2 regions of the Georhizobium profundi genome follow, and region 1 is predicted to be linked to the other one. Evidence: riboswitches for the same ligand, from Rfam matches in the RefSeq annotation. Region 1 holds a riboswitch; the other holds the start of a gene.
What was found. A riboswitch is a leader RNA that binds a small molecule or an ion and turns the genes downstream of it on or off. The one in region 1 is predicted to bind thiamine pyrophosphate.
Positions count from the first base shown of each region.

Region 1 (7,675 bases):
TGCGCCCGTGGATCATTGCGCGCGAGGCGCTCCACGGTCTGCGGGTTCTGGGAAGGCGCAAGAACGACGGTATCCTGCTCGCTGATGACGCTTTGGCATCCCGACAGCACGACCAGTCCGACAAGCAGCATCGCCGCTGCAACGGCCTTGCCGCTCGCAGTCGTTACACCCCGCCGACGCGGTCCCCAGCCATGTGCAATCGATTGAAACAGGTTCGTCGCCCCGCAGGATGCCAGCCGATGACTGGAGCATTACAACAGCAAAAGGTCGGTTCAAAGGCCGATCTTGCCCACCTTGGCTCCATCGCAAGGACGCGGGTCGACCTGTGACATTTTTGTCCGGATCGGCGATCGCACCCCTTAATTTGTACCAAGATAGTCCCGCCATCCGGCGAGATCAGCGCGTCTGAACATCGATTCAGTCGGTTCGTTCGCTCGGATCGAGCCTTGTTCGACATAGAGAATGCGGTCGCAGATGGCGCGCGAATCTTCCGGTTGATGGGTGATGATCAGCGTCGTCAGCGCATTCTGGACGTGAAGATTCGCGATCAGCGCCCGCATGTCCTCGCGCAGACCGGGTCCGAGCGCGGCAAAAGGTTCGTCCAGCAACAGCACAGGCTTTGCTCGGACCAGTGCACGCGCCATCGCGACGCGCTGCCGCTCGCCACCCGAAAGAGACGCAGGCCGCCGCCGCTCGAACCCACCGAGGCCGACGCGCGCCAGCGCATCGGACACCTGCTCCTTGCCGGCAGTGGTTTTGGCCTCGCGTGCGCCCTGTCCGAGCGCGATGTTCGCGGCGACATCGAGATGTGCAAAGAGATTGTTGTCCTGAAACACCACGGAAATCGGCCGTTCGGCCGGCGCCAGCCGCGTGATGTCGATCGTCCCGATGCGGATTTCACCCCGCTGCGGCTGCTCGAACCCCGCCAGAAGCGCAAAGAGCGTGGACTTGCCCGATCCGGACGGACCCATGACGGCCGTGATGCTGCCCGCCGGGATCATCGCGTCGAAAGCCATCTCCGGCGCGCCCCGGTCGTAGCGGAAGCGGACATCGTCGAATTCGATCGCCGGTGACGTCATTCCGCTCATGCTCATCTTTCCCGCACACTGCCGCCGCCATAGCGGGTCCCGGCGATCATGAACAGCAGGCAAAGAAAACCGAGAATGAGCGCCAGCCCGGCCGCATCATCGGTGCGATAACTGCCCATCCGTTGCAGCAGCAGATAGGGCAGCGTAACCAGATCCTGGCTTCCGAAGAGCGCGATCGCGCCGAGATCGCCGAGCGACAGGGCCATGGAAAACGCAAACGCTGCGCCGATGGTCGGGGCCAGCGCCGGTAGGTCGACCCGCAACAGCCGGCGCATTCTCGAAAGCCCCAGCGAGAGACTGAGCCGCTCCGTCCGCACCATGTGGCCGGCATAGGCCGGCTCCAGGAGCCTGAGCGCGAAGGGCAGCGCCATCAATGCGTTGACGACCACCACGATGACCGGCGCCGCAGCGAGCGGATCGACATGATCCCGCAAGACGAGAAACCAGCCGGCGCCCAGCACGACCGGCGGCACTAAAAGGATCAGCGATCCCGCCCCGGCAAGCGACGTTCGGAGCCCGCGGGCCGCCAAGTGGTGGCGACGGGCGCCGCCGGCGGCGTGGCGCGCCCGGGCAATCATGCCGGCCATCACCACAGACAGACATGCGGCAGCGCCCGCTATGAGGAGACTCGTCACCAGCGCGCGCTGGACCAAGGCTTCACGCAGAAGCGCGATCAGATCGGCAGCAATCCCAGAAATAAGAGTTGCGGCGAGCGGTGCCACGACGAAGACGAGGCCAAGACCGATCACCAGCACGTCGAGAGCCAGCGCACGTGGTGATCTCGCATCGAACCTGCGCGGCAAGGCGCCATCGCCGCGCCCCTCCTCGGGCCGGGGCAGAAGCGCGAGCACGCCGAGAAGGGCACCGGTCAGCGCGATCTGGATCAGCGCCAGGGTAACCGCGCGCGGAGGATCGAAGTCGAACCGCAGCGCCTGGTAGATCGCGACCTCGATCGTCGTCGCTGCCGGTCCGCCACCCAGCAGAAGCACCAGCGTGAAGCTCGTGGCGCACAGCATGAAGACGAGGCCCGCGATGCCCGGGATGACCCGCGCCATGGCCGGCCACTCGATCAATCTGAACACCGTGCCCGCTGAAAGGCCCAATTGCGCGGCATTGCGCCAATATTCCGCCGACACGCGCTCCAGCGCTGCAAGCAGCAATCTCGTGACGAGCGGCATGTTGAAGAACACATGGGCGATCAGAATACCGGGGAGCCCGTAGACGGAAATCGGCTGCTCCGCTCCCAGCCAGCGATAGGCGTCATTGACGACCCCCTGGCGTCCCCAGATGGCGATGATGCCAAGGGCCGCGACGATGGCCGGCAGGCCGAGCGGCACGGCGAAGAGCCGCAGGATCCAGGCACGGCCGGTAAAATGCGGTCGCCGCGCCAGCGCCCGCGCCAATGGCAAGGCAAAAGCCAGCGAGAGAAGCGTCGAAAGTCCCGCCTGCCACAGCGTGAAGCGTACGACGCGCACCGTATAGGCATCGAATGCCGTCGACCGCGACGCATCGGTCCCTGCCGCCACCAGAAGTCCGGCGACGGCAAAGGCAACGATGCCGAGAATGATGGCAAGAGCCGCGATGCCGAAAGCGATATCCAGAGGATCGGCCCTGTAGGCACGCATCGCGGCTGCTCTTTGACTATTCGGCCATCACCGACAACCACTCATCGACCCAGGCGCGACGGTTGGCGGCAACCTCTTCCGGCGAGAAGAGCAGGCTTTCTTCCGGCTGAACCAGGCGCGAGAATGCTTCCGGCAGGTCTTCACTGGTGGGGCCCGCAGGCATCATCCAGTTGTAGGTCGGAATGGCATCCTGGAACCCTTCGCCGGTCATGAAGCTCATGAATTCGCGCGCAAGCTCGATATCGGGGGCAGAGGCGAGCACGCCGGCGACTTCGATCTGCAGATAATGCCCTTCGGAGAACGCAGCCGCCTGATAGCGGTCCGTATCCTCCGAAACCATGTGGTAGGCCGGCGACGTCGTATAGGAGAGCACCATCGGCGCTTCGCCATCGGTGAAGAGGCCATAAGATTCCGACCAACCCGGCGCCACCGTCAGAACGCGGTCCTTGAGCTCGGCCCAGGCTGCAGGCGCATCGTCGCCGTAAACCGACTTGATCCAGAGAAGAAGCCCGAGCCCCGGCGTCGATGTGCGCGGATCCTGGATGACGATCTTCTGGTTCGGATCGCCCTCGACCAGTTCCTTCAGGCTCGTCGGCGGCGTGTCGATCGCTTCGGTGTCGTAGACCACGGCGAAGTGGCCATAATCGTAGGGCACGAAGACGTCGTCCTCGAAGCCGCCGGGCACGTCGATCGCACTCGTGTCGATGTCATGGGGAGCGAAGAGGCCGGTTTCCTTGGCTTCCGCGACGAGATTGGTGTCGAGCCCGAGCACGACGCCCGCTTCCGCCCGGTCGCCCTCAAGCCGCAGCCGGTTCAAAAGCGCCACGCCGTCCGCTGCGCCGACCCAGATGAGATCGCAGTCGCATGTCGCCTCGAACGCTTCTTCGATCAGCGGGCCTGGGCCCCACTCCGCGACGAAGCTGTCGTAGGTGTAGACGGTGAGCAACCGCGTCGCCTCCTGCGCTCCGGCCGACACGGGCGCCAGGAAACTTGTAGCAAGCAAGATGGGAAAGAATGTCTTCAGCGTCATCAACGCCTCCTCCGTTTTTGCAATGTCAGGGGAATAGGCGTTTTGTGACGCGTCTAATCCCTCCGCCGGTATGAGCCGGATCAGGTTCTTCGGGTTGGCATGCGCCTCTCAGCCGTCCGTTTCCGGACAACACCCCGTTAGAGCAACTCCATGTGTAATCGCCGCCGGCAGCACTGGCAAGGCGCGTGAAAGCTGCTAGAGCAGCGGGCGATGCAGGCCACACCGACCCCGACCGACGCAAATGCCCATTTTGCCGTTCTCCTGAGCGGTGAGGTGACCGTGACGGAACGGCTGAAGTCTCAGATTCACGGTGCCCGCGTGATCGCAGCCGATAGCGGCATGCGCCATGCAGCGGCACTCGGCGTCACACCCGAACTTTGGGTCGGCGACTTCGATTCGGCCGATGCGGGCCTGATCGAGAGCTGGCCGGATGTCAGGCGGGAGCCCTACCCACCGGCAAAGAACGCGACCGATGGTGAGATCGCAATCGAGACGGCGATCGAGCGTGGCGCGCGCCGGATCCTGCTCGTCGGCGCGCTGGGCGGCGAACGATCCGACCACGCCTTCGCGCACATGGCGCTGGCGGTAAAACTCAAGGAACGCGGCATCGATGTCACGCTGACATCAGGCGAGGAGGAAGGGTATCCCCTTCCCGGCGCCCCGCTGACCTTCGACCTGCCGAAAGGCAGCCTCTTCTCGGTGCTGGCGTTTGCCGATATCGCACGCCTGACGATCGAGGGCGCGCGCTATCCGCTCCACGATTTCGACTGCACATTCGGCACGACACGCACCATATCCAACGTGGCGGAAGGGCCGGTGACGATCCGGCATACGGGCGGCCCGGCCCTGCTGCTTGCCCGCCCGAACGACTTTTCTGGAGCCTGACCCCTTGGCATCACCACCCATCCTGAAGCTCGACGACATCCACCTGACCTTTGGCGGGACGCCGCTGCTGAATGGCGCCGACCTGCAGGTCGAGCCCGGCGACCGCATCTGCCTCGTGGGCCGCAACGGATCGGGCAAGTCGACACTGATGAAGATCGCCGCCGGCCTCGCCGAGCCGCAATCGGGCGAGGTGTTTCGCCATCCTTCGACCACGATCCGCTATCTCTTCCAGGCTCCGGATTTCGGCGGCTTTGCGGATGTGCGGTCCTATGCCGAGGCAGGCCTTGCACCGGGCGACGATCCCCATCGCGTGACCTATTTGCTCGAGCATCTCGGCTTGACCGGCGAAGAAGAGCCGGCCCGCCTTTCAGGCGGCGAGGCCAGGCGCGCGGCGCTCGCCCGTGTACTGGCTCCCGCGCCCGATCTCCTGCTTCTGGATGAGCCGACCAACCATCTGGACCTGCCGACCATCGAGTGGCTGGAATCGGAGCTCTCCGGTTTCCGCGGCGCCATAATCACGATCTCGCACGACCGCCGGTTCCTGGAAAAGGTTTCGCGCGCCACCGTCTGGCTCGATCGCGGCACGACCCGCCGGCTCGACCGCGGCTTTGCCCATTTCGAGGACTGGCGCGACCAGGTGATGGAGGAGGAAGAGCGCAACCTCCACAAGCTCGGCCGCGCGATCGAGCGTGAAGAGCACTGGCTGCGCTACGGCGTGACGGCGAGGCGCAAGCGCAATGTGCGAAGGCTCGGCGAACTCCAGTCGATGCGCCAGGAATATCGCACGCATCGCGGGCCGACCGGCCGTGTCGAGGCCCAGGCAAGCGACGTCGCCCAATCGGGCAAGCTCGTCATCGAGGCCGAAGCCATCGGCAAGTCCTATGGCGAAACGCCAGCCGTCGCCAACTTTTCTCTGCGGGTCCATCGCGGTGATCGCATCGGTCTCGTCGGCCCGAACGGCGCGGGCAAGACCACGTTGCTCAACATGCTGACGGGACGGCTCGAACCCGACACGGGCTTCGTCCGCCTTGGCACCAATCTCGATATCGCGGTTCTCGACCAGCGCCGCGACGATCTCGACGAGAACGACACGCTTGCCCACTATTTGACCGACGGACGGGGCGACACGCTCCTCGTCAACGGCGTGCAGAAGCACGTGACCGGCTATATGAAGGACTTTTTGTTCCAGCCGGAACAGTCGCGCACCCCCATCCGCGAATTGTCAGGGGGCGAGCGCGCGCGCCTTATGCTGGCGCGCATCCTCTCGCGGCCGTCGAACCTGCTGGTCCTCGACGAGCCCACCAACGACCTGGATATGGAAACGCTCGATCTGCTGCAGGAGCTCGTCGCGGGCTATGAAGGCACCGTGATCCTCGTCAGCCACGATCGCGATTTTCTGGACCGCACCGTATCGTCTGTGATTGCGCCAGCCGATCTTTCCGCACCGGATGGCCGCTGGACGGTCTTTGCCGGCGGATTCTCCGACATGATGGCGCAGCGCAAATTGTCCGCAGACGCGGCCAAGAAGGCGACCGCCGAAAAGAAAGCAGCTACGGCAGGCAACCGGGACAAGGCGCAGCCCGCGGCGGCGTCCAGCCGGAAGCTCTCCTACAAGCAGAAGTTCGCACTCGAAACACTGCCGAAGGAAATCGAGACGAAACAGGCCGAGATCGCAGCGATCGAGGCGCGCATGGCAAAGCCCGATTACTTCACCAAGCAGGCCGAAGCCTTCGCCCGCGATGCCAAGGCGCTTGAAACACTGCGCGGCGATGTCGATCGCATGGAAGAGGAATGGCTGGAGCTCGAAGTTCTGCGCGAGGAAATCGAGGGCTAGGCCTCTCGTCTTGGGTCTGTGCTTAGCCTCGAATGCCAGAGAAGGATGAGCGGCACTGCGACGAGTTCGAGGCCGAGACCGACCAGATGACCGGCCGTTGGCGCGCCGACGAGGATGAGCGAATAAAGGCGCGCCAATCCGCCAACGAATGTAGCAGCGCCCAGCAACCTGATCCGCTCAGTCTTCGTCTCGATATGCGGAATACAGCTCCACCACGCCAGGCCCAGCACGAGAAAGACGCCGGACAGAAAGCGGACATGACTGTCGAGATCGTTCGACCAGGGCGGCGAAGTCGTCAGGAAGCCCGGTCCGGTGAGGACGCCTGCCAGACCAGCGCTGATCGGCACGAGCGCAAGGACCGCGATAATCAGCTGCAGAAGACGCCGTTGTGTCACCTCGTCTCCTGATGAGTGCTCAGTTGGATATCAGAACCGCTCGAAGTGCTTCCGCACGCGCTCGATGAAGCCATTGAGCTCGGGCGCTTCGTTGTTGTTCATGTCGTAGAGCGCAAGATAGTCCGGGGGACGCTTGCCACGGAAGGTGGCCCACGCCCAGCGGCGCGCCATCTTGCGCGGCGGATCCCCCATCAACATGGCACGCCAGCGGTCGCCGCCATAGGTCGCCACGAACACGACCTTCTGGATATGGGTGAGGTTCGGCACCAGCCGACCCCGATCGGCCCCAGCCGACATGGTGAAGGAGACGCCCGGTACGAAGATGCGGTCGAAATAGCCCTTGAGGATGGCCGGATACCCGAAATTCCACACGGGATGGACGAACACCATCGCGTCGGCAGCGTTGAGCCGCTCCACATAGGGCCGGATCGTGTCCGTCACGTTTCCCGGCACCTCATGGTAGTTCAGCCGCTCTTCGCGCGAGAGCGCAGCCTCGAAACCTTCGTCATAGAGGCTGAGCGGGTCCACATCGTGGCCGGCACCCCGCAATGTTTCACAAACGGTATTGAACAGCGTCCGGTTGAAGCTCGTCTCGACCGGATGGGCATGCACGACATGAACGCGCATCAGGCAGCGCCTCGCGCCTGTTCTGCCAATCCTGCGAAAAGCCACACGCGGCCGGAATCGAAATCGAAATCCGGGTCGTCCCAGGCGATCATCTTGCCGGGATTGAGAAGACCTTTCGGATCGGCCTCCTTCTTGAAGGCAAGTTGGGCGCGATCCGTTTGCTTCATTCCGCCTTCTTCCAGCGTGTAGCG
Region 1 is NZ_CP032509.1:956,788-964,462, reverse strand. It holds gene D5400_RS04545 (M48 family metalloprotease) at 1-131, opposite strand, end outside; gene D5400_RS04540 (thiamine ABC transporter ATP-binding protein) at 360-1,079, opposite strand; gene thiP (thiamine/thiamine pyrophosphate ABC transporter permease) at 1,091-2,713, opposite strand; gene thiB (thiamine ABC transporter substrate binding subunit) at 2,730-3,743, opposite strand; TPP riboswitch at 3,784-3,890, opposite strand; gene D5400_RS04525 (thiamine diphosphokinase) at 3,954-4,628, shown strand; gene D5400_RS04520 (ABC-F family ATP-binding cassette domain-containing protein) at 4,633-6,462, shown strand; gene D5400_RS04515 (DUF4345 domain-containing protein) at 6,459-6,857, opposite strand; gene D5400_RS04510 (NAD(P)H-dependent oxidoreductase) at 6,888-7,484, opposite strand; gene D5400_RS04505 (FAD-binding oxidoreductase) at 7,484-7,675, opposite strand, start outside.

Region 2 (7,675 bases), 640 kb from region 1:
CATGAACATGGCACGCGCAAACAAGAATTGGTGGTGGGCACGCTAGAGCGGCCGCGACCAGTCGTGCGTGACTGATAGACCGAAGCCGCCCAGGATCACTCCCGGCGGCTTTTTTGTTTGAGCCCGTCGGACAGGGTGGCCGGGCTGAACAAAAAGGGTGGGCAGCGACGATGGCTCGGATTGAAGAAGACGGCGCGCAGACTTTCCTGACGGAAGGTGGCGTTGAGGTTTCCCGGCTGCGGCGGGAGGTCGGCTATGGCGGTGCGATCGACAGCTACATCGATCGGCTCGATGAGCGGCGCGGTGCCGTCTTCTCGTCAAACTACGAATATCCCGGCCGCTATACCCGTTGGGATACGGCGATCGTCGATCCCCCGCTGTCGATCACGGCGCGCGGTCGAGCGGTCACCCTCGATGCCTACAACGATCGCGGTGCAGTGCTGCTTGAGATGATCGCAGCGCGGCTCGCGTCCGAGCAGGAGATGACGCTCGTCGAGCGGACTGATCGCAAGCTTGCGCTTCAGGTGCATGAGCCCAGCCGCCTGTTCACCGAAGAAGAACGCTCCCGCGTCCCCACTGTCTTCACGGTGCTGCGCGCTATCATCGATCTCTTCCGGTCGTCGGAAGACAGCAATATCGGGCTCTACGGCGCGTTTGGCTACGATCTGGCCTTTCAGTTCGATCCGGTGAAGCAGTCCCTGCCGCGGCCGGACGACCAGCGCGATCTCGTGCTTTTCCTGCCCGACGAGATTCTGGTCGTCGACCATTATTCGGCAAAAGCCTGGATCGATCGATACGATTTCACCAAGGATGGTGCCACGACCTTAGGCAAGGACGGGTCTATCGAAGCCGAGCCGTTCCAGGACACGGGCACGGTTCCGGAAAAGTGCGACCACCAGCCGGGCGAATATGCCGATCTGGTGCGCCGCGCGAAGGAGAGCTTCAAGCGCGGAGACCTGTTCGAAGTCGTGCCGGGGCAGATGTTTCGCGAGCGCTGCAAGTCGAAGCCGTCCGCGATCTCGCGCCGGCTCAAGGCGATCAATCCGTCGCCCTATTCGTTCTTCATCAATCTCGGAAACCAGGAATATCTCATCGGCGCATCGCCGGAAATGTTCGTGCGGGTCAATGGCCGGCGCGTCGAGACCTGCCCGATCTCGGGCACGATCAAGCGTGGCGAGGATGCAATTTCTGATTCAGAACAAATCCTCAAGCTGTTGAATTCAAAGAAAGACGAGTCCGAACTCACCATGTGTTCGGATGTCGACCGGAACGACAAGAGCCGCGTCTGCGAGCCTGGTTCGGTCAAGGTGATCGGACGCCGCCAGATCGAGATGTATTCGCGGCTCATCCACACGGTCGATCATATCGAAGGCCGGCTGCGGGACGGGATGGACGCGTTCGACGCATTCCTCTCGCACGCCTGGGCCGTGACGGTGACAGGAGCGCCGAAGCTCTGGGCGATGCGCTTTATCGAAGCCAACGAGAAGAGCCCGCGCGCCTGGTATGGCGGCGCGATCGGCATGGTGAACTTCAATGGCGACATGAACACCGGGCTGACGCTTCGCACCATCCGCATCAAGGCCGGCGTGGCGGAAGTGCGTGCCGGCGCAACGCTGCTCTATGACAGCGATCCGGAGGAAGAGGCAGCCGAAACCGAGCTCAAGGCCTCGGCGATGATTTCGGCCATTCGCGACGCCGGCAGCGCTTCGGTTACGGCGGGCGCGCGAAAGACCGACCGGGTCGGCGACGGGGTGTCGATCCTGCTCGTCGACCACGAGGACAGCTTCGTCCACACGCTGGCCAACTATCTGCGCCAGACCGGTGCTACGGTCACCACAGTACGCTCGCCGGTGGCCGACGAAGTGCTCGATCGTATCGATCCGGATCTGGTGGTGCTTTCGCCTGGCCCCGGCAGCCCGAAGGATTTCGACTGCAAGGCGACGATCAAGCGCGCGCGGGCGAGGGGCCTGCCCATCTTCGGCGTCTGTCTGGGGCTGCAGGCTCTGGCGGAAGCCTATGGCGGCCAGTTGCGCCAGCTTGCCCTGCCCATGCACGGGAAGCCGTCGCGTATCCGCATCATTGATCCCGGCGCTGTCTTCGATGGTTTGCCGTTCGAAGTGACCGTCGGCCGTTACCACTCGATCTTCGCCGATCCGGCGAGCCTGCCCTCGGATTTCCGCATCACGGCGGAGAGCGAGGACGGAACGATCATGGGCATCGAACATTTTCGGGAACCGGTCGCTGCCGTGCAGTTCCACCCGGAATCGATCATGACGCTCGGCCAGGATGTCGGCATGCGCATCATCGAAAACGTCGTGGCACGGCTTGCGCGCAAGGCCGATGTAGCGGCTGCCTGAAGGACGACGAGCGTGGTGCCAAGCAACAGCGTGCGGGTGAGGCAACTCGCCTTCTGGTCGATCCCGATCGCCTTGGTCGTGACGGGCATGAAGCTGGTCGCCTGGTGGGTGACGGGCTCCGTCGCGCTTTTGTCCGACGGCCTGGAGTCGATCGTCAACATCATCGCGGCACTGATTGCGTTCTACGCCGTTTCCTACGCCCATAAGCCGGCCGATGCGGACCATCCGTTCGGGCACCACAAGGCTGAATACTTCTCCGCGGTCATCGAAGGCGTGCTGATCGTCGTGGCGGCCATCGCCATCATGCAGCAGGCGATCCCGGCGCTCTTCGAACCGCAATTGCCGGAAGCCGCAGGGCTCGGCCTGACCATCAATCTCGCCGCTGCCGCCATCAACGCGGCCTGGGCCTACATCCTCATCCGCGAGGGGCGCGCCTATCGATCGCCCGCGCTCGTCGCCGATGGGCACCATATCGTGTCGGACGTCGTGACATCTGTCGGCGTCTTCATCGGTCTCGTTGCGGCGCTCGTTACGGGCTTTGCGATCCTCGATCCGCTGCTCGCCATCATCGTCGCCATCAACATCCTCTTCCAGGGCTGGAAGGTCATCTCGGCGTCTGTCGGCGGGTTGATGGACCGCGCCGTGGATGCGCAGGACGATGCTCTCATCCGTGCCGCGATCGCCGACCACGCCGCAGGCTCGGTGAATGTGCATGATCTGAAGACCCGCCAGGCGGGGCCGGCGACCTTTGTCGATTTCCATATGGTCGTGCCGGCCGAGATGACGGTGGCAGCATCTCATGTGATCTGCGACCGGATCGAAGATGCGATCCGTGCCGCGGTGCCGGGCGCCCGCATCGCGATCCATGTGGAGCCGGAAGGCGTGAAGGCGCACGGCGTCCGCGTCATGCCGCAGCAGAGCTAATTGCAAAGATGGCGGGTCGCGACGATGCGACCCGCCATGAAGCTTGTTCTCAAAATACCGTGTCGACCGGAAGTCCCATCGCCATTGCCCCTGCATACGCTGCCTGGGGGCCGCGTTGCAGCGGGTGGAACCGGGCGCCCTGGACGTCGCGGAAGCATCGCTCCAGCCCGGCCTTTCGGTAGAAGCCGGTTCCGCCGGCAAGCTCCAGCGCCAGTTCAACCGTCTCGATCGCTTTGTCCGCCACCAGCGTGCGTCCCATCATCACCGCATTGACCGTCTCGGCGGAGGCATCGCCGCGCAGGGCGGTTTCGACCATGAAGCGGTGCGCCAGTTGGGCAGCCTTGAGGCTCGTCACCATGCGACCCGCCAGATCGAGCGTGTGCGCCGTCTGCGGCTTGCGCGATGCGATCTCGATCGCGATGTCGCGCGCCCGCTCTGCAACACCGAGATAGACCGCGTAGATCAGCGGAAAGGCGACGGTCGCGATGATCTGGAACACCGGGTGCCACCGACCCGCCGGGCGCTTGAACGCAATGACGGCATCGGCAACGAACAGCCCGTCGATCACGACATCATGCGATCCCGTGCCCCGCATGCCGAGCGCGCGCCAGGTCGGCTCGATTGAGACCTCCGCAGCTTTCATGGGAACACCGAAATGGATGACCGACGAGGTTCCATCGCCTTCGTTGATGAGCGCTCCCGACATGAGAACGTCGCCTGCGGGCGACGCGGACGTGAAGACCTTGCGGGCCCGAATGCGATAGCCGCCATCGACCCGCTCAGCCGTCCCGGAGCCGCCGATCCAATCCGATCCACCGCTTGAGAGCAGGATAATGCGTTCGCTTGCGACGCGGCGCAGAAGCGGCTCGACCGCCGCAACCTGCTGATGGCGCCATCGCCAGGCGGGTACGGCGACCTGATGTGTGTGCATTGAAAACGCGAGCGCCGTCGAACTGCAGCCATGGGCAAGCGTGCGCAGCATCTCTGCAAGCTGCTCGACATTGGCGCCGCCTCCACCGAGTTCGATAGGAACGCCTGCCTCGACAAGTCCGGCGCCCTTCAGAAGAGCGAAATTTTCCGCAACGAATGCATCTTGTTCGTCAGTGCTTTCGGCGCGTTTCCTCAATTCTGGAATCAGTGATTTTGCGATGTCTATCGGATCCGTTCCCATGCTCCGCATGCGGGTTGCATTCGTGTCCTGAACAGCCAGTGCCATGATCATTCTCCCTCGACTGATTGATCGAGCTTGATGATCCGCCTGCTTTCTCGGGATTTCCAGTTCAGGAACTGTACTGCGCTTTTCGTATCGCGCGCCGCGAGAACGCGGTATTATCCGGCTCGGGCAGTGGGGCGGCAGGCGAGGGCCAGCCCATGACGGAACATGCCGGTTACGGACAATTCTGTCCGGTTGCGATGGCGGCCGAGATCCTCTGTTCGCGCTGGACGGTGCTGATCGTGCGCGAGCTCATTTGCGGCACGACGCGCTTCAACGATCTTCGCCGCGGGGTGCCGCGCATGTCGCCAGCGCTTCTGTCAAAGCGGTTGAAGGAACTGGAGCAAGCAGGCGTCATCGAAGCCATTCGGCGCAACGATGGCACGGCGTTGGAATATCACCTCACTCGAGCAGGGCGTGATCTCGAGCCACTCGTCATGGGGCTCGGCATCTGGGGGCAGCGCTGGGTGGAATCGCGGCTTTCTCTCAAGAATCTCGACCCGTCGCTTCTGATGTGGGACATGCGACGGCATCTCAATCCGCAACCGCTTCCGCCGCGACGGTGCACGATACAATTTCTGTATCCCGAACTGCCGACGAACCGGCAAAGCTGGTGGCTGGTCGTCGACCGCGGCCATGTGGATCTCTGCAATTTCGATCCGGGTTTCGATCTCGACCTTCTTGTCACGGGGGACTTGCGCAGCATGACAGCCGTCTGGATGGGGCTCGCACCTATCCGCAGCGAAATCGACGCGGGGAGGCTCGTCGTCGATGGAGATCCCGTCATCGCCAAGGCCATGCAGCAATGGCTCGGCCTCAGCCCTTTCGCACCCCACGCTCGGCAGGCCAGCTAGGCGCTCGACAAATCACTAGGAAAATCAACGAACGACTTGCGTCTGTCGAATGAGCGCGATAGCGTCCGACCATTCGACAGGGGTGCTCCGTATTGCCGGGGCTGAGATGCGAGGCGCGTGAAGCCTCCGGACCCTCAAGCTGATCTGGTTAATGCCAGCGGAGCGAGGCGACGACATGTTTTCCGGTGCGCAGATTTCCCTTTATCCGATGTCCGACGATTTCGTCCGGATCATACTCGATGCCGTGCAGGCGCTGGATCCCTATCGGGATCGGTTCCGCATCGAGACCGACGACGTGTCGACGCTGATCGTCGGGCCGCCGGAGGACCTCTTCCCCGCCATGCGCGATGTCTTCGTGCGTGCGGCGCATTCTGGCGTCCACTGCGTTCTTTCCGCCGCCGTCTCGCGCGGCTGCCCGGGCGAACCGGATGATCCGATCTGCACGCCGATCTCGGGCGCCGGCAATGCGCTGCCGCTCGCCGAGCGGATCGAGGCGGCGTGCGCGCATGTGGCCGATGCGGCCTTCACAGGTCAGCATGTGGCGGCGCAATTTTCGCTCTACCCGCTTGGCGAAGGGCACCACATGGACGAGATCTATGGGTGCATCGATTTCCTGAAGTCATCGGGCGTATTCGATTGCTCGAAGAATTTCTGCACGAAGCTCGGGGGCGATGCCGGCGCGGTGTTCGCAACGCTCTCGGAAGCCTTCCTGCGTTTCGGCGATGCGCGTGGCCATGTGGCGCTCGACATAACCGTCTCGGCCAACAGCCCGAGCAAGCGCGCCTGAGGGCGCGGCGCTAACCCTCTCTCCTGTTTCATATTTTCTCTCAAGAGGCCTGTCATGCACAGCAACAGCTGGACCCTGCGCGAAATCCTGATCGTCGCCTTTCTCGGAGCCGTGTTTGGCGTCCTCTATCTGGCCTGGGTGCAGGTCTGGCTCATCACGCAGGCGATGTTCGGGCCGGTGACGATGGATGTCGTCATGGGGTTCTGGTTCATCGTCTCGATCATCGCTGCCGCAATCATCCGCAAGCCGGGTGCGGCGCTCCTGTCCGAAGTGCTCGCGGCGGTCGTCCAGGTTCTGCTCGGAAGTCCGGCGGGCCTGCTGCTGATCGTCACCGGGCTGGTCCAGGGTGCAGGTGCGGAAGCCGTTTTCGCAGCCACGCGCTGGAAAAACTATCGCCTGCCCGTGCTGATGGCAGCGGGCGTTGGGGCTGCGGTCGCGTCCTTCATCTACACCTGGGTCCGCTTCGACTATGGCGCGCTCGCACCGGGCCTGCTGATCGCGATGTTCGTGCTCAGATGCCTGAGCGGCGCGCTGCTCGGCGGCCTGCTTGGACATTGGGTGACGCAGGCGCTCTATCGTACGGGCGTGCTCTCCGGTCTCGGCATCGATCGCGACCGGCGGGTCGTGCATGGCTGACGAGCCTGCCGCGGTTCTTATCGACGGGGTCTCGGTCACCTATGCCGCATCGGACAAGGCGGCGGTCGGGCCCGTCGATCTCGTCATTCGGCCGGGCGAGCGGTGGCTGCTGCTCGGCGCATCCGGGTCGGGCAAATCCTCGCTGCTGAACGCGCTGACCGGCCTGATCCCGCACGCGATTGCGGCCGAGCGATCCGGCGAGGTGAGGCTCCTTGGAGAAGACGTCGCCGCGCGCACGCCGGCGGGATGGAGCAGCACCGTCGCGCGCCTTTTCCAGAAGGTGGAACAGACGCTCTGCGGCATGACGGTGGCCGACGAGATTGCTTTCGCGCTGGAAAATCAGGGCGTCGCCGTGGCCGAGATTGCCACGCGCACGGACTCAGCAATGGGATCGCTCGGCCTGCCGCAGGAGTGGCGCGACAGACGGACGAGCCGCTTGTCCGGCGGTGAAAGGCAGCTTGTCGCGATCGCTGCCATCATGGCGCAAGGCGCGCCCATCCTCGTTGCCGACGAGCCCACGGCGCATCTTGCGCCCGAGGCTGCACGCCGGCTGGAGCGGCTCTTGCGCGACGTGCCACCTGACGGCGCCGCACTCGTCGTCGACCACCGGCTCGACGATCTCATCCCGCTGATCGACCGTGTCGCCGTGCTCGGAGACGATGGCCGCATTGTCGCCACTGGCTGCCCGCGAAAAGTGTTTCGGGATCACGGGCAAACGTTCGATCTTCTGGGCATCTGGCGGCCGATCGGCAGCCGTCTTGCAGACCGGCTGATGGCGCTCGGTCCTGAGACCGACCCGCAGCCGCTGACCTTGGCTGAAGCGCTTCAGGCCATGGATCGGCTGCCCCTTACGCTGCTCGACCGAGCACGCGCAACGCTTGTCGACTTCATTGCGCCGCGGATC
Region 2 is NZ_CP032509.1:1,596,093-1,603,767, forward strand. It holds gene D5400_RS07415 (anthranilate synthase) at 171-2,357, shown strand; gene D5400_RS07420 (cation diffusion facilitator family transporter) at 2,370-3,281, shown strand; gene D5400_RS07425 (acyl-CoA dehydrogenase family protein) at 3,331-4,452, opposite strand; gene D5400_RS07430 (winged helix-turn-helix transcriptional regulator) at 4,653-5,348, shown strand; TPP riboswitch at 5,417-5,531, shown strand; gene D5400_RS07435 (YkoF family thiamine/hydroxymethylpyrimidine-binding protein) at 5,524-6,135, shown strand; gene D5400_RS07440 (ECF transporter S component) at 6,190-6,771, shown strand; gene D5400_RS07445 (ABC transporter ATP-binding protein) at 6,764-7,675, shown strand, end outside.
Region 2: another riboswitch for thiamine pyrophosphate. It lies ahead of D5400_RS07435 (YkoF family thiamine/hydroxymethylpyrimidine-binding protein); the one in region 1 lies ahead of thiB (thiamine ABC transporter substrate binding subunit).